2 regions of the Mesorhizobium sp. USDA 4132 genome follow, and region 1 is predicted to be linked to the other one. Evidence: predicted binding sites of a transcription regulator. Region 1 holds the regulator's gene; the other holds the start of a gene.
What was found. Region 1 encodes HrcA, which represses chaperone genes, less so after heat shock. Its sites were predicted from a motif close to GTTAGCACTCNCNNNNNGNGAGTGCTAAC; they were not measured.
Positions count from the first base shown of each region.

Region 1 (11,821 bases):
TACCTGACGGCGGAATATTTCATGTGGCGCTTTGCGACCGCGATCCGCGACAATGATGCACTGACGCTGAAGGACTCGCTGCGCAATATCGATCTGCTGATCATCGACGACATGCAGTTCCTGCAGGGCAAGATGATCCAGAACGAGTTCTGCCATCTCCTGAACATGCTGCTCGACAGCGCCAAGCAGGTGGTGGTTGCCGCCGACCGTGCGCCCTGGGAGCTGGAATCGCTCGATCCGCGCGTTCGTTCACGTCTGCAGGGCGGTGTGGCGATCGAAGTCGAAGCGCCGGATTACGAGATGCGTCTCGAAATGATCAAGGGCCGCCTGGCGACTGCCCGCCAGGACGATCCGTCGCTGGATATCCCGGCGGAAATCCTCAGCCACGTGGCGAGAAATGTCACCGCCAGCGGTCGCGAACTGGAAGGCGCGTTCAATCAGCTCCTGTTCCGCCGTTCCTTCGAGCCCTCCCTTTCGATCGAGCGTGTCGATGAACTGCTCGCCCATTTGGTGGGTGCCGGCGAGGCCAAGCGCGTCCGCATCGAGGACATCCAGCGCATCGTCGCCCGCCATTATAATGTGTCGCGCCAGGAACTGGTCTCGAACCGCCGCACCCGCGTCATCGTCAAGCCGCGCCAGATCGCCATGTATCTGTCGAAGACGCTGACGCCGCGCTCCTTCCCGGAGATCGGGCGTCGTTTCGGCGGCAGGGACCACACGACCGTCCTGCATGCCGTCCGCAAGATCGAGGAGCTGATTTCGGGTGACACGAAGCTCAGCCACGAGGTAGAACTGCTGAAACGGCTGATCAACGAGAACAACGCTTAAAATCCATGTTTCTGCTTTCTGTTGCAATGATCTGGGCCGTGGCGTGCATAACGCCAGGGCCCAACACGCTTCTGGTCATGCGTTATGCGCTGACCGCGCCGCGTCGCGTGCCGATTCTCGCGGCAATGGGGACCATTACGGGCACGTTCTGCTGGGGTCTCGCCGGGTGGCTGGGGATCAATGTCCTCTTTCAGGCGGCACCTTTCGCCTATGTGGCGTTGAAGATCGTCGGCGGACTTTATCTTGTCTGGCTCGGATTGAAGATATTCCTGGATGCGCGAAAGTCGCGCCAGTCGGCTGATATAGCGGCGGCGCGTATCGACGTGCCGCTCAAGACCGCCTATCGCATGGGTCTGGTGACCAATCTTGCCAACCCGAAATCGGCGCTGTTCGTTGCCAGCCTTTTTGCCGCGACCATGCCGGTTGGAACGCCCTTCCTCTATGGCTTGGCGGCGATCGCGGTCATGGTCACCGTTTCGACCATCTATTATTCCTTCCTCGTCGCGCTGATCACCCACCGAACAGTGGCCGCAGCCTATCTGAAGGCGAAGAAGAAGATCGATCTGGGCGTCGGCATGGTTTTTGTCGGCTTTGGCACCAAGCTGCTGATGTCGCAGCGCTGAGGATCACGAATGGCCATGGAAAAGGATTCGACGGCGAGCTTCTACGGCGAAAACGCGGTGGCTTATGCGGAAAACTCCGTCCCGAGCACACGCCGCCTCAATAGCTTCCTGTCGAAACTTGTGCCTGGCGCTGCCATCCTCGAACTCGGCTGCGGCAGCGGGCGGGATAGCGAAGTCATGATCGCGCGGGGTTTCGACGTCACGCCCACGGATGGCACGCCGGAGATGGCGCAGGAAGCTTCCAAACATCTGGGCAGGCCGGTCGATGTACTGCGTTTCGGGGATATCGACGCGGTCTCGGCTTTCGATGGCGTCTGGGCCAATGCCTGCCTGCTGCATGCACCACGGGCTGAACTCGGCGGCATCCTCGGCCGCATCCACGAGGCCTTGCGCCCAGGCGGCGTCTTCTACGCGAGTTTCAAGGCTGGCAAAGCCGAGGGACATGACGGCCTCGGGCGTTATTATAATTACCCGTCCAAGGCCTGGCTAAGGGCGGCTTATGAGGCTTTCGCCTGGACCTCTATCGATATCGATGAGGTACAGGGCAGCGGCTACGACAAGAAGCCCACCGATTGGCTGCATGTTCTGGCGGTAAAAGCTTAAGCGCGGGTTTTCAGCAGGCGAGATCGGCCACGACAGCGTCAAGGATCAGCATTCCGGACGGTGTACAGCGCAGCCGCGAGTTGCCGATCCGCTCGATGAAGCCATATTCCAGCAACCTTTCCTCGCGGATCGGGTCGGGGTCCCGGCCGGAAAGCTGCTGCCAGCGGGCGAGATCGACGCCTTCCCGCAGGCGCAGGCCCATCAGCAGCAATTCGTCGGCCTGTTCTTCGAAGCCGAGGATTTCTTCGTCCAGCATCCCGTGGCCGACGCGTTCCACCTGTTCCAGCCAGGTTTCCGGACGACGTTCGGTGGAGGTCGCGATCTTGTTTCTGCCACGCATCAGCCGACCGTGGGCGCCGGGTCCGATGCCTGCATAGTCGCCGTAGCGCCAATAGGTTAGGTTATGGCGGCTTTCGGCACCGGGGCGGGCGTGGTTGGAAACCTCGTAGGCCGGCATGCCGAACCCCTCGGTAATCTGCTGGGTCGCTTCGTAGAGGGCTGCCGACTGGTCGTCATCCGGCACGATCAGCTTGCCGGCCTTGTGCAGGCCATAGAAGGGCGTGCCTTCCTCGATGGTGAGCTGGTAGAGCGACAAATGGTCGACCGCGTAGGAAACCGCTTCCTTCAGCTCCGCTTCCCAGGCCTCGACCGTCTGTTTCGGCCGGGCATAGATGAGATCGAAGGACATGCGCGGAAAGATCTCCCGCGCCAGTTTGATGGCCTTCAGCGCATCGGCAACGTCATGCAGCCGACCGAGGAATTTGAGGTCCGGATCGTTGAGTGCCTGGACGCCGAGCGAGACGCGGTTGACGCCAGCGGCCCGATAGCCGCGGAAGCGTGTCGCCTCGACGCTCGAAGGGTTGGCCTCCATGGTGATCTCGATGCCGTCGGGCACATGCCAATTCCTGGCAATGCCGTCGAGGATCGCCGAGACCGTGGCGGGGTCCATCAGAGACGGCGTGCCGCCGCCGAGGAAAATACTGGTGACGGTTTTCGGCCCGCTCATCCGCCGCATCACTTCCATCTCCTTCAGGAAGGCGGCGGTGAAACGCGGCTGGTCCACGGGCTGATGGCGTACGTGGCTGTTGAAGTCGCAATAGGGGCACTTGGCCGCACAGAATGGCCAATGCACATAGACGCCAAAACCCGGCTCGCCGGTATCGGGCAGAAGGGTGTCGCGCAGAAGAGGAGCGGCCGAGTTCAAAATGCCTCAAGCCTCCAGGCAGGTTTCGACGAAACGCTTGAAGGCGCGGGCGCGATGCGAAAGCGCTTCCGGTTCGCCAGGTTTCCAGCCGTGTTTCTGATCACTACTCATTTCACCGAAGGTAATATCATAGCCTTCCGGTTGGAAGACCGGGTCATAACCAAAACCCTGGGTGCCGCGCGGCGGCCACACTACGGTGCCTTCCACTTCGCCCCGGAACATTTCCGTGTGTCCGTCAGGCCATGCGAGACAGAGAACGCTGACAAAGCGGCAACCGCGCTGTTCCGGCTTGGTCGCGCCGCGTTCCCCGAGCGCCTTCTCGACCTTTTCCATCGCCATCTGAAAATCGCGGCTGCCATCCTCACGCTCCGCCCAGTTGGCGGTATAGACACCCGGCGCGCCATCGAGCGCGTCGATGACGATACCGGAATCGTCAGACAGTGACGGCAGGCCGGAGGCCCTGGCGGAGGCGAGTGCCTTGATCGCGGCATTTTCCTCGAATGTCGTGCCCGTCTCGTCCGGCTCGTCGAATTGCAATTCGGCGGCGGATTTGGCCGAGAAACCGAAGGGGCCGATCAGTTCGGCGATTTCGCGGATCTTTCCGGCATTGTGGCTGGCGACCACGATCGTCTTGGTATCGAGCTTGCGCATGATAATTCCTATTCGATATTCCAGAGCCTGGGCTCTGCGCATTCCAGGCTGTTGCCGGCCGGATCGCGGAAATAGATTGAGCGGGCACCGTTCGGCCAGCGGAAATCGCTTTCGATGGCAATCCCTGCCTTGTTGAGCTTTTCCTTGATCAAGTCAATCGCGTCGCCCGTCATGCGAAAGCAGACATGTCCCGGTCCCGTCGCGCCATGTGGCGGTACGGGCAGCGCATCGGCGGGCGGTGGCTTGATCGTCTCAGCCGGATTGAAGATCAGCAGGATCCCCGGCCCACAACGGAAGAACACATGTCTGGTGCCGGCGCGCAGCACCTTCTCAAGGCCGAGAATGCCGCCGTAGAACGCCTCGGCGGCATCGAGATCATCGGCGTAGAGCGCGGTTTCGAGAATGCCTTCAATCAAACCGCACCTCTTTCAGGTTCAGGCAATCGCCTGCTTCTGCATCGCCACCAGTTCCTGGGTGCCGTCCTGAGCGAGCGCCAGCAGCTTCAGGAACTCTTCCTGGCTGAAGGGCTTGCCTTCCGCCGTACCCTGCACCTCGACGATGCCGCCGGAACCGGTCATGACGAAATTGGCGTCCGTCTCGGCAGCCGAATCCTCGATATAGTCGAGGTCGATTACCGGCTGGCCGGCAAAGATGCCGCAGGAGATCGCCGCGACATGGTCCTTCAGCACCTTGTCGACCTTGGTCATCGAGCGGGCTTCCATCCACTTCAGGCAGTCGTAGAGCGCAATCCAGCCACCGGTGATCGAGGCGGTGCGCGTGCCGCCATCCGCCTGGATGACGTCGCAGTCGATGGTGATCTGCTTTTCGCCGAGTGCTTCGAGATCGATGACGGCGCGCAAGGACCGACCGATCAGGCGCTGGATTTCCTGGGTGCGGCCGCCCTGCTTTCCGCTAGCGGCTTCGCGCTTCATGCGGTCGCCGGTGGCGCGCGGCAGCATTCCGTATTCGGCCGTCACCCAGCCCTTGCCGCTGTTGCGCAGCCACGGCGGCGTCTTTTCTTCAAGACTCGCGGTGCACAGCACATGCGTGTCGCCGAACTTCACGAGGCAGGAACCTTCCGCGTGCTTGGAGAAATTGCGCTCGAACGAGACCTTGCGCATCTGGTTCAACTGTCTGCCTGAAGGCCGCATGCTTCACTCCCTGGATTTCTGTTTCCGCCTTCTACGGCCCCGGCCGAGCTTTTGCAAAGAAAAAGCCCTGATGAGTGTGCAAGCGAATGATCGTGACTGGCGCAATTTTCCCTTTGGAGAAGGCGCGTCGAATGACTATATTTTGTCGAATGATCAACGGAACGGTGAAGGTCTAGATGGGATTTTCGGCATCGACGGGTAGGGACAGCGGCTCTGTGCTCGATGACCGTTCGCGCGAAATTTTCCGCCGCATCGTGGAAAGCTACCTGGAAAACGGTGAGCCACTCGGTTCCCGCAATCTTTCACGGCTGCTGCCCATCTCCTTGTCGCCGGCTTCGGTGCGCAATGTGATGAGCGATCTCGAGGAGCTCGGCCTCATCTATTCCCCGCATATCAGCGCCGGGCGCCTGCCGACCCAGTCGGGGCTCCGGTTTTTCGTTGACGCCTTCATGCAGGTCGGGGACCTGTCGGCCGAGGAACGTGCCAATATCGACCGGCAGATCCGCCCGGCCGACCGAGATCAGCCGATGGAAAGCCTGATGGCGGAGGCAAGCCGTATGCTCTCAGGCGTCTCGCGCGGCGCCGGCATTGTCATCACCACCAAGAGCGATCCGGTTCTCAAGCATGTCGAGTTCATCCGCCTGGAGCCGACCAAGGCGCTCGCCGTGCTGGTCGGCGATCACAACCAGGTCGAAAACCGCATCATCGAATTGCCCGCCGGCGTGACCTCGTCGCAGCTGACCGAGGCGGCGAATTTCCTCAATGCCCACCTGAGCGGCCAGACCCTGCCGGAACTGCGTGGCCAGTTGAAGACCCTCAAGGACCAGGTCCAGGGCGAGCTTTATGCGCTCTCGCAGGAACTGGTCGAGCGCGGTCTGGCGGTCTGGTCCGGCGACAGCGAGGAAGGAAAGCCGACCCAACTGATCGTCCGCGGCCGGGCCAATCTGCTCGAAGGCCTGGCGGATGTTGCCGATCTCGATCGTTTGCGGCTGCTTTTCGATGATCTCGAAAAGAAGGACAGTCTGATCGAGATTCTTGATCTCGCCGAAAAGGGGCCGGGCGTCCGGATCTTCATAGGCTCGGAGAACAAGCTGTTTTCGCTTTCCGGCTCGTCGCTCATCGTGGCGCCTTATCGCGACGGCGAGGACCGCATCGTCGGTGCCGTCGGTGTCATCGGGCCGACGCGGCTCAATTATTCCCGCATCGTGCCAATGGTGGATTACACCGCGCAGCTGCTTGCCAGGCTGTCGCGCTGAATTTTGCGGCCGGACCGGCCCAAGTTTCCCAGCAAGCCTTGATTTTTCCACCTTAAACCTCGATATCGGGCACAAATCCAAGCCCGTAAATCGAAGTCAAGAATAACCGGAGACCGTCATGACCGACGAAACCAACAAGAACGGACCTGACGCAACTGCCGCGGAGAACGCCGCGGAAGCCGTAGCATCTGCTCTTGAGGACGCGGCCAACCAGAAGAATGCCGAGGCGCCTGCCGCCGAACCTGATCCGCTGGAATTGCTGAAGGCCGAAAACAACGAGTTGCGCGACCGTTTCCTACGGCTTGCCGCTGAGATGGATAACCTGCGCCGCCGCACCGAACGCGAAATCAAGGACGCTAAGTCCTATGCGGCGGCCGGCTTTGCACGCGACATGCTCGCCGTTTCGGACAACCTGCGCCGGGCGCTGGACGCCGTGCCGACCGAAATGCGCGCCACGGCAGATGCCTCGCTGACCACGCTCCTGGAGGGCGTCGAGATGACTGAACGCTCGATGCTGTCCGCTCTGGAGCGCCACGGCGTGAAGAAGATCGATCCTGAAGGCCAGAAGTTCGACCCGAACTTCCACCAGGCTATGTTCGAAATCCCGAACCCTGCTGTCCCGAACAATACCGTCGTCCAGGTCGTCCAGGCCGGTTTCACGATCGGTGAACGCGTGCTGCGGCCCGCTATGGTCGGTGTCGCAAAAGGTGGACCGAAGGCGGAAGCCTCTGCAGAAGCCGCTGGTGAGAAAAGCGCCTGAAGTCTTTGAGGAGCAGGCGATAAGCCTGCTTCTCATTTCAGCCCGGACACCCCCGTTGGTGTTTGCTCGTCGGACTGGCGATTGTTCCTGATCCGTTGAGTTTCCACGCATAATCCCCGCGGAATGTGGCTCAAAAACAAAACCGCCCGGCGCTTTGACAGCGGCCGGGCGGTTCGTCTCGTCCCCACGAATGTGTTATGCGGTCAGGCGGCGTGGTTGGCCTGCTCCTCGTTGAGGAATGCATAGATCGCCGAAGCGGAATCGGTTTTGCGCAGCTTGGCGACAAGGTCCTGGTCGCGCAACACGCGGGCAATACGCGACAGGGCCTTCAGGTGGTCGGCGCCGGCGCCTTCGGGTGCCAGCAGCAGGAACACCAGATCGACCGGCTCGTCGTCGAGCGCTTCGAAATCGACCGGCGCTTCAAGACGCGCGAAAATGCCCTTGATCGACGAGATGCTGTTGAGCTTGCCGTGCGGGATGGCGATGCCGTGGCCGACGCCGGTGGAACCGAGCCTTTCGCGCTGCAGGATGATGTCGAAGATTTCTCGTTCGCTCACGCCCGTCAACTTGGAAGCCTTAGCCGCCAGCTCCTGCAATAGCTGCTTTTTGGAGTTTACCTTTAGGGCAGGAATAATCGCATCTTGCTGCAGCAAATCTGCCAATGCCATTCTCTTCATCCTTCGTGCCGCAAGAGCTTGTGCCCTAGGCGAAGGGGAGCGCCGTCTCCGACGCTCTCCCCAAGTTGTTAGTTCTTGATATTGGTGGAATCGATCCAGCCAATATTGCCGTCATTGCGGCGGTACACAATGTTCAGATGTTCCTTGCCGGGGCTACGGAACAGAAGAACAGGCTCGTCTGTCATATCAAGTGCCATGACGGCACTTGCGACCGTCATCGTCTTCAACTGCTTCGAACTTTCCGCGACGATGGTCGGCGCGAAATCCTCGGGCACTTCCTCCCCTTCATCCGGTACGCTGTCCATAACAGTGTAGGCAACTTCCGCATAACCATTCACATGGTTGCCGGCATGATGATCCTTGAGCCGCCGCTTGTAGCGGCGCAGACGTTTTTCGATCCGCTGTGCTGCGGCATCGAAACTGATCTGCGGATCATTCGCCTCGCCGGCCGCATGCAGGACGATCCCGGTGTCGAGATGCACCTTGCAGTCGGCAGAAAAGCGCGAACCAGCCTTTTCCACGATGACTTGGCCTGAGTAGCCTCCGTCGAAGTATTTTGTAACCGCTTCTCCGATTTGGTCCTCGATCCTTTGACGGAACGAATCGCCAATTTCCATATGCTTACCGGATACACGCACACTCATGGAGTTCTTCCTTCTTGTCGTGACTTGCGTGTTCCAGTCTACGCCAAGCCGTCCCCGCATCCAAGCCGTTCACATGCGACTGGGCCAAATTGCTGCAATCGATGCATGTCTGGATAATGGGATACGTTTCGTGCCATGCCCCGTGCAGTTGCGGCGGGCTTCTAGCGCCCGATGTTTTAAATGTCAACGGCAGCGGACCTCAGGATTTCTACGTAGACCTGTGGAAACCCGGGTGTTTCGCCGGTATCTCAGAACGCCGCGACCCCCGCGATCGCACGCTTTTCGCGGCGGCGCTGGACGGACGAAGGAATGTTCATCGCCTCGCGGTATTTCGCGACGGTCCGGCGCGCGAGCTCGACCCCGCCGCGTTTCAGGCTGGCGACGATATCGTCGTCGGAGAGCACCGTCTCAGGCGTCTCCTGGGCGATCAACAGGCGAATCCGATGGCGCACCGCCTCCGCCGAATGGCTGTCGCCGCCCTCTTCGGCCGAGCCGATCGACACCGTGAAGAAATACTTGAGTTCGAACAGCCCCCGCGGCGTCAGCATGTATTTGTTGGAGGTGACGCGGCTGACTGTCGATTCATGCATCTTGATCGCTTCGGCGACGGTCTTGAGGTTGAGCGGGCGCAGGTGATCGACGCCGTGGATCAGGAAGGCATCCTGTTGCCGGACGATTTCGGCGGCCACCTTCATGATCGTCTTGGCCCGCTGGTCGAGGCTGCGCGTCAGCCAATTGGCATTCTGCATGCATTCGGAAAGGAAGTTGTGGTCGTCCCCGTTTTTCGGGCAGTGCTTGGACACCGTCTGGAAATAGCTGTGGTTTACCAGGACGCGCGGCAGGGTGTCCGGATTGAGCTCGACCATCCAGCTGCCGTCGGGCGCCGCGCGCACAACGATATCCGGCGAAATCGTCTCAGACATGCCGCGCTCGAAGCCGGCGCCGGGCTTCGGGTTGAGACAGCGGATTTCTGCCAGCATGTCGATGAGGTCTTCGTCGTCGACGCCGCAGATCTTTCGAAGCGAGGCGAAGTCGCGTTTGCCCAGCAGATCCAGATGTCTGATCAGCGCATCCATGGCCGGGTCGAGCCGGTCTTTTTCCCGAAGCTGGATTGCCAGACATTCGCTGAGCGATCGCGCGAAGACGCCCGGCGGATCGAGCGTCTGCAGCGAGCGGAGGATGGCTTCTACATTCTCGGCGCTTTTGCCGAGGCGGGCGGCGATCTCCTCGATATCGCCGAGCATATAACCGGCCTCGTCCAGCTGATCGACGAGATGCCGGGCAATCAGGCGGTCGGCCGCATCGACGATCAGGAAGGGGATCTGCTGGTTCAGGTGATCGCGTAGCGTCACCTGGCCGGCGACGAAATCATCCAGGTCGTAGTCTTCGCCGGCATCGCCGCCCGGCATCGATTTCCATTGGCTGAGCAGTTCCGGGGCGTCGGCGCGCCGCGCCGGGCCATCGTCGGGGAAGACGTTTTCGAAGCCGGTGTCGAGCCCTTCGCCGAGCCTCTCGGCGCTGATGGAAGAGGACCCCTCGTACCAGCCGCTGTCGACTTCGGCCACTGCCGAACTCTCGCGGCCTTCGGTCAGGTCAAAGTCGTCGGCGGTTTCGAAGCCTGTTTCCGCGTCGTTTTCGCTCTCGTTTGACGTAATTTCGAGCAGCGGGTTCTTTTCGACTTCCTGGGCGATGAACTGGTTGAGTTCGAAATGCGTCATCTGCAGCAGCTGGATGGATTGCATCAGCTGCGGCGTCATCACCAGCGATTGGGTTTGGCGTAGGAAAAGATTAGCGGATAAACCCATGGCGGACGCGAAACTCCCGTGCAATCCCCTTGAACCACCCGGTCATGGATGGCGGACGCTCGTTTTCGGCCAAGCCCCCACAAGGCCAAATTTGCATCTGGCACAAGAATTGCTTTTTTGACAGATTTGGTCAAGCGCTGCAGTGCGGGAAAGTAAATTTCTTTGGCGCGCTGCAGCGACCGGAGCAGCGTCTAGAGGCTGAACTTGTCGCCGAGGTAGAGGCGGCGGACGTCCGGGTTGTTGACAATGTCGTCCGCCCGGCCGTGGGTCAGCACTTCGCCCGCATGGATGATGTAGGCCCGGTCGATCAGGCCCAAAGTCTCGCGGACGTTGTGGTCCGTTATCAGAACGCCAATCCCGCGTGCCGTCAAGTGGCGCACGAGGTTCTGGATGTCGGAAACCGAAATGGGGTCGACGCCCGCAAAAGGTTCGTCGAGCAGCATGAAAGCGGGGTCGGTCGCCAGCGCTCGGGCAATTTCAAGGCGCCGGCGCTCACCGCCGGAAAGCGCAACGGCCGCCGTTTTCCGAAGCTGGCTGATATGGAACTCTTCCAGCAGTTCGTCGAGCTTGCGTTCCCGCTTGTCCTTGTCGGGCTCGTGGACTTCCAGCACCGCCCGGATGTTTTCCTCGACGGTCAGGCCGCGGAAGATCGATGCTTCCTGCGGCAGATAACCTACGCCCAACCGGGCGCGGCGATACATCGGCATGCGGGTGACTTCGTTGCCGTTGATCGCAATCATGCCTTCGTCCACCGGCACCAGGCCGGTGATCATGTAGAAGCAGGTCGTTTTGCCCGCGCCGTTCGGCCCGAGCAGTCCGACGGCCTCGCCACGGCGCACGACTAGCGACACGCCGTTGACGACGCGACGCGTATCGTAGGTCTTCGAAAGCCCATGCGCGACAAGCGTGCCCTCGTAGCGCGCTTTATCGCGTACGACGAAGGGTTCGGGCGCGGACGGCTTCCTTGCCGACAGACTGGTGATGAACGGTATTTTCACGTCAAATGTCTATTATTGCTTCGGTCGCGATTTCGGATCGAGCAGGATCTCGACACGCCCGCCACAGGCGTCAAGCTTGGCCTGGCCGGTTTCCATCAGGACGGTGAGTTTGCAGCCCTTGAAGACGTTGGGACCTTCAGACAGCACGACCTGTTTGCCGGAAAGCACGAAGGTTTGGGATTTCATGTCGAACTCGCCCTTTTCGGCGGTGGCCTGCTGGGTGCCCGAGGTCAGGAATACCGTCTCGTCGAGGAATATCTTGTCGATATTGGCGTTGCCCGAGGTCACCGAGCCACCTTCACCCGTATAAAGAACCGTCATCTTGCCCGCCTTCATCGTGGTCGTGCCCTGCACGACCTGGACGTTGCCGGTAAAATAGGCCTTCTTTTCCTGCTCCTTGATCTCGAGTTGGTCACTCTGGATCTGGATCGGTTGGTCGCCGGAAAGCTTCAGGCCTTCCATCTGGCTGGTGGTCGTCTGGGCATGTGCGGTCGCTGCTAGACAGGAAATAAATCCTGCCGCGATCAGAACTGCGGCATTGCGTTTAAGAAGGCGGCGATTGATCATGACGGCCGGGCTCTACTTGCCTTGGTTGCGGATGGTGGCTGGATCGAGATGGAC
Region 1 is NZ_JBWCCP010000001.1:472,766-484,586, forward strand. Features, by position in the region: gene dnaA (chromosomal replication initiator protein DnaA) at 1-828, shown strand, start outside; gene ACZ9IU_RS02410 (LysE family translocator) at 867-1,451, shown strand; gene ACZ9IU_RS02415 (class I SAM-dependent methyltransferase) at 1,461-2,054, shown strand; gene hemW (radical SAM family heme chaperone HemW) at 2,065-3,258, opposite strand; gene rdgB (RdgB/HAM1 family non-canonical purine NTP pyrophosphatase) at 3,265-3,909, opposite strand; gene ACZ9IU_RS02430 (VOC family protein) at 3,918-4,325, opposite strand; gene rph (ribonuclease PH) at 4,344-5,060, opposite strand; gene hrcA (heat-inducible transcriptional repressor HrcA) at 5,237-6,316, shown strand; gene grpE (nucleotide exchange factor GrpE) at 6,435-7,076, shown strand; gene ptsN (PTS IIA-like nitrogen regulatory protein PtsN) at 7,280-7,744, opposite strand; gene hpf (ribosome hibernation-promoting factor, HPF/YfiA family) at 7,822-8,397, opposite strand; gene rpoN (RNA polymerase factor sigma-54) at 8,646-10,202, opposite strand; gene lptB (LPS export ABC transporter ATP-binding protein) at 10,394-11,176, opposite strand; gene ACZ9IU_RS02470 (LptA/OstA family protein) at 11,213-11,767, opposite strand; gene lptC (LPS export ABC transporter periplasmic protein LptC) at 11,780-11,821, opposite strand, start outside.

Region 2 (5,920 bases), on a different contig from region 1:
TGATGATCCTCGGGCTTGTCGCCTCGGTGGTGCTTTCGCGCGGATCGCTGCCGAAGGCACTTGCCATGGTCTTCATCGGCATTCTGGTCGGCCTTGTCGGCCAGGATGTGCAAACTGCCGTGCCGCGCTTCACGCTCGGTTTTGAAGAGATGTCGAGCGGTATCAATTTCGTCGTGGTGGCGATGGGATTATTCGGCATTGGCGAGTTGATCAAGGATCTGGAAAACCCGGAAAGCCGCACGGCCATCAACGCACCATTCTTCTCGATGATCCCGTCGCGGGAAGACTGGCGCAGGATGGTTGCGCCGATCCTTCGGGGCACCGGGATCGGTTCCGTGCTGGGACTTCTGCCGGGTGGAGGCGCGCTTCTCGCTGCCTTCGCCGCCTACGCCATAGAGAAGCGCGTTGCCAATCCGCCCGAAGGTTTCGGCGGTGGCGCGATCGAAGGCGTGGCATCGCCCGAGAGCGCCAACAATGCCGGTGCGCAGACCTCGTTCGTCCCGCTGCTCACGCTCGGCCTGCCGGCCAACGCCGTCATGGCCTTGATGTTCGGCGCCCTGATCATGCAAGGTATCGCACCCGGGCCGACGCTGATTTCCGAACATCCCGACGTGTTCTGGGGCGTCATCGTGTCGATGTGGGTCGGCAACCTCATGCTGCTGGTCTTGAACCTGCCACTGATCGGCATCTGGACCCGCTTGCTGACGATGCCTTTCCACTATCTCTTTCCGGCTATCGTGGTGTTCTGCTCGATCGGCGCATTCTCGCTCAGCAACTCGGTCTTCGATCTTTGGCTGCTTGGAGCCTTCGGCGTCGCCGGCTACATCTTCGCCAAGCTTGATTGCGATCCGGCACCACTGGTGATGGGCCTCATTCTTGGGCCGATGATGGAAGAGAATTTCCGTAGGGCCATGTTCCTCGCCCGCGGCAATCCCGGCATTTTTGTCGATCGTCCGATTTCGGCGGGTCTGCTTGTCCTTGCTGTGCTCGCCGTCCTCGCGGTCGCACTGCCGAAGATCAAGGCCGTCCGCGAAGAGGCATTTCAGGAATGAACCGGCTTATTTTGGACGCGCAGAGTGAAACACCATGCATGTAGTGGTCATTGGAGCGGGTATCGTCGGCGCAGCGACGGCACTCGAGTTGTTGAGAGACGGGCACCAGGTCACCATCGTCGAACCCGAACAGCCCGGCGGTCGCCACGCCGCAAGTTATGGCAACAGCGGCTGGCTGAGCCCTGCCTCGATCATCCCGATGTCGATGCCCGGCCTCTGGAGGAAGGTGCCCGGCTATCTTGCCGACCCTTCCGGACCGCTGACCATCCGCTGGCGGCATCTGGCGCGTCTCGCGCCCTGGCTGCTGCGCTTCGTGCTCGCCGGTTCGACGGAAGCCAAGGTCGAACGGACCGCGCAAATTCTGGCGAGCCTCCTGCACGATGCTCCATCCCGGCATGCGGCGCTGGCAGAGGAAATCGGACGGCCGGATCTCATCCGGCGCAGGGGCCTGCTCTACGTGTACCAGGACCGAGCGGCTTTCGAGGCAGAGACTTTTGCGTGGCGCCTGCGACGCGACAACGGCGTTTCCTATCGAGAACTATCTTCGGCAGAATTGCATGAACTCGAGCCGAATCTTTCATCCCGCTATTCCTTTGCTGCCTTCGTTGAGGATGGTGGTCATTGTGTGGATCCGGGAGGTTATGTCGCAGCAATGGTCGATCATGCGGTGGATCTTGGCGCCCACCACATCAATGCTAGGGCGACCGGTTTCGATCTTTCCGGCAACCGGCTTTCCGGTATCCGGACAGAGGCGGGCACCGTGACGTGCGACAAGGCCGTCATCGCTGCCGGTATACACTCAAAAAAGCTTGCGGCGTTGGCCGGTGACACAATCCCGATGCAGAGCGAGCGCGGTTACCACGTCGTCATTCCCTATCATCTGGCGAAGGGGGAGATGCCGATCATGCCGAGCGACGGCAAGATGGGCAACAATCCGACGCTTGCCGGACTTCGCATTGCCGGACAGGTCGAGCTGGCAAGCGTTGAGGAAAGACCGGACTGGACCCGCGCCGAAATCCTGCTGAAACACGCCAGAGGAACCTATCCGGCACTATCGGATCTATCCGAAGGCAAGACTATCGATCGGTGGATGGGGCATCGGCCCTCGACTGCGGACGGCCTTCCGGTGATCGGTTTTTCGAAGTCTTCCGAAGATATCGTTCACGCGTTTGGCCACGGTCACGTCGGCCTTGCAGCCGGACCGGTCAGCGGCGCGCTTGTTGCAGGCCTGATCGCTGGGCGCCAATGTGCCATCGATCTATCCGCGCTGTCCGCCGCCCGTTTTCGCTAATCCGCAATCTGCAGGATCGAGTCGGAGAACATCATGCGGCTGAAATGGCCCTAATCCCTGCTTTCATGCGCTTCGACGGCATCCGGCGATCCCCCAGTTCGAAAATCTATGCGGCTGGGCGATCCATATTCGTTGCCGAGAGGATTGGCCGGTCGTATAAGGCGCGATGACGTCTGATTCAAAGATATTTGTTGGCCTGCGGTCGACCCGCAAAAAACCGGCCCCGGACCACGAACCAAGCCGTGCAAAATGCCAATGGGACGGATGCGAAAAGAATGGCACCCATCGCGCTCCCGTCGGGCGAGATGCTGAAGGGCTGTATCTGCTGTTCTGTCCCGAGCATGTAAGGGAATACGGCAAAGGTTATAACTTTGCGCCAAATCTGTCTGACCCTTTAATTAGGCGCTATCAGACGGAAGCGGCAAACGGCAGCCGCCCGACTTGGGGTACTGGTATCAATCGCGCGTCGGAAATGCCGCTCCCCTCGACGGCTCGCTCCGGTTCTGCAAAGGCAACGAACGCACGTAAAAGCGCTGCAGAACGCCAGGCGGCACAGGTGGATCTTCAGCGACGCAAGCTCAAGGTATTGGAGGCCAAGGCTTTCGAGACCCTCGATCTTTCGCCGGATGCGACACCGGAGGAGATCAGAAGCCGCTACAAGCAGAGGCTCAAGATGCACCATCCGGACGCAAACCATGGAGAGCGCAACTCTGAGGACGAGCTTCGGGCGTCGATTGACGCCCATAAGATCCTCAAGCTCAACGGCTTCTGCTAGGGGCGTGGCAAGGGATCTGCGGTAGTCTCGGTGGCAGCGGCGTGTACCTCCGACAAAGGGAGGTGCCACGGATGGCGGATCACAACTAAGGCACGAATCGCTCTAGCACTCTCAGCATAAGAGTGCTAAGGATATCCGATCGGGAACCCGCCATTGGGCTGCGCTCTCGCCAAGGAACCCAAATGAATAATACCATTTTTCGGCCGTTGCACGACCGCGTCGTCGTGCGCCGTATCGAGGCTGAAGCCAAGACCAAGGGCGGGATCATCATTCCCGATACCGCCAAGGAAAAGCCGCAGGAAGGCGAGATCGTCGCCGTCGGCACCGGAGCACGTGACGAGAGCGGCAAGATCGTTCCCCTCGACGTCAAGGCTGGCGACCGCATCCTGTTCGGCAAATGGTCCGGCACCGAGATCAAGTTCAACGGCGAAGACCTGTTGATCATGAAGGAAGCAGACGTCATGGGCGTCATCGCCTGATTTTCGGGCGCTTCTTTATTTCCTTTTGATGACGACTATGGGGCCAATGGCCCGGGAGTTATTGCCATGTCTGCCAAACAGATCAAATTCGGCCGTGATGCACGCGAAAAGTTGCTGCGCGGCGTCGACATTCTTGCCGATGCAGTCAAGGTCACGCTCGGTCCGAAGGGCCGCAACGTGGTGATCGACAAATCCTACGGCGCACCGCGCATCACCAAGGACGGCGTTGCCGTCGCCAAGGAAATCGAACTTGACGACAAGTTCGAAAACATGGGCGCCCAGATGGTCCGCGAGGTCGCTTCGAAGACCAACGACGTCGCCGGCGACGGCACCACGACTGCAACCGTTCTCGCCCAGGCGATCGTTCGCGAAGGCGGCAAGGCTGTTGCAGCCGGCATGAACCCGATGGACCTGAAGCGTGGCATCGATCTTGCTGTCACCGCCGTCGTCAAGGACCTGCTTGCCAAGGCCAAGAAGATTAACACGTCGGAAGAGATTGCCCAGGTCGGCACCATCTCGGCCAATGGCGAGAAGGAAATAGGCCAGTATATTGCCGACGCGATGCAGAAGGTCGGCAACGAAGGCGTCATCACGGTTGAAGAAGCCAAGACCGCCGAAACCGAACTCGAAGTCGTCGAAGGCATGCAGTTCGACCGCGGCTACCTCAGCCCTTACTTCGTCACCAACGCCGAAAAGATGGTGGCTGAGTTGGAAGATGCCTATGTGCTGCTGCACGAAAAGAAGCTCTCCAACCTGCAGGCCATGCTTCCTATCCTGGAAGCCGTCGTCCAGAGCGGCAAGCCGCTGCTGATCATTTCCGAGGACGTCGAAGGCGAAGCTCTTGCGACGCTCGTCGTCAACAAGCTGCGTGGCGGCCTCAAGATCGCTGCCGTCAAGGCTCCGGGTTTCGGCGACCGCCGCAAGGCCATGCTGGAGGATCTGGCGATCCTGACCGGCGGCACCGTCATCTCCGAGGACCTCGGCATCAAGCTTGAAAACGTGACGCTCGAGATGCTCGGCCGCGCCAAGAAGGTCTCGATCACCAAGGAGAACACCACTGTCGTCGATGGTGCGGGCACCAAGGCGGATATTGACGGACGCATCGGCCAGATCAAGGCTCAGATCGAGGAAACCACCTCGGACTACGACCGTGAAAAGCTGCAGGAGCGTCTGGCCAAGCTGGCCGGCGGCGTCGCCGTGATCCGCGTCGGCGGCTCGACGGAAGTCGAAGTCAAGGAAAAGAAGGACCGTATCGACGACGCCCTCAACGCGACGCGTGCGGCGGTCGAAGAAGGTATCGTGCCTGGCGGGGGGACAGCCCTTCTTCGCGCCTCCATCCTTCTGAACATCAAGGGCGAGAATGAGGATCAGAATGCCGGGATCAGCATCATCCGCAAGGCCTTGCAGTCGCTGGTTCGCCAGATTGCTGAAAATGCCGGTGACGAAGGCTCGATCGTGGTTGGCAAGATCCTGGAAAGCAACACCGACAACTACGGCTATAACGCCCAGACGTCTGAATATGGCGACATGATCGCCATGGGCATCGTCGATCCGGTCAAGGTCGTTCGCACGGCTCTGCAGAACGCGGCTTCGGTGGCCGGTCTGCTGGTGACGACGGAAGCCATGATCGCCGACCTGCCGAAGAAGGATGCTGCCGGTGGCGGCATGCCTGACATGGGCGGCATGGGCGGTATGATGTAAACGGTTCCCAATCGGGAACTCGAATAAGCCGTTCGCGGTGAAGGGCTCCGATCGATCGGGGCCCTTTTGTCATATGCTCGCTACGTCTCGCTCCCACGATTGCCCGCTATCTGAGGTTCTGTGATCATCTTGTCCAAGGCAGTGCGGCGTAGCTTCGCCACAGGACGTAGAGGCTGACGGAAAAGATGATCCATCGGAAGATCTGCGACAGCGTATTGCGATGCGTGGAGAGCCGCGTGGCGGTTATGGTGCCGAGCGTCCCGCCACCGACGCCGCCGGCAATAAAATATCCCGCGACCTGCCAGTCCACCAGTCCGGACAAGGCGTAGTTGGCCGCTGTCGTGAGGCCGAACGTGCCGACGGCGAGGAGAGACGAACCGACCGCGTTGATCAACGGCATGCCGGTGGAGAACAGCAGTCCCGGCACGATAAGGAAGCCACCGCCGATGCCGAAGAAACCGGAACAGACGCCGGTCAGCAAGGCAACCAGGCTGGTCTTTCCATGGGTACGGACCGTCAGAGATTGCGGTGTGACGCCGATCTGGCTGCGTGTCTTGCTCATCACGAAGCTGACGAACATCATCAGCAGTCCGAACATGAAGAGGAGGTCTTGGCCCTCGAC
Region 2 is NZ_JBWCCP010000002.1:543,986-549,905, forward strand. Features, by position in the region: gene ACZ9IU_RS25270 (tripartite tricarboxylate transporter permease) at 1-1,052, shown strand, start outside; gene ACZ9IU_RS25275 (NAD(P)/FAD-dependent oxidoreductase) at 1,087-2,343, shown strand; gene ACZ9IU_RS25280 (J domain-containing protein) at 2,510-3,118, shown strand; gene groES (co-chaperone GroES) at 3,301-3,597, shown strand; gene groL (chaperonin GroEL) at 3,664-5,298, shown strand; gene ACZ9IU_RS25295 (sulfite exporter TauE/SafE family protein) at 5,423-5,920, opposite strand, start outside.
Region 2: a site for HrcA is predicted at 3,220-3,248, ahead of groES (co-chaperone GroES). Genes of this name have one in related genera too.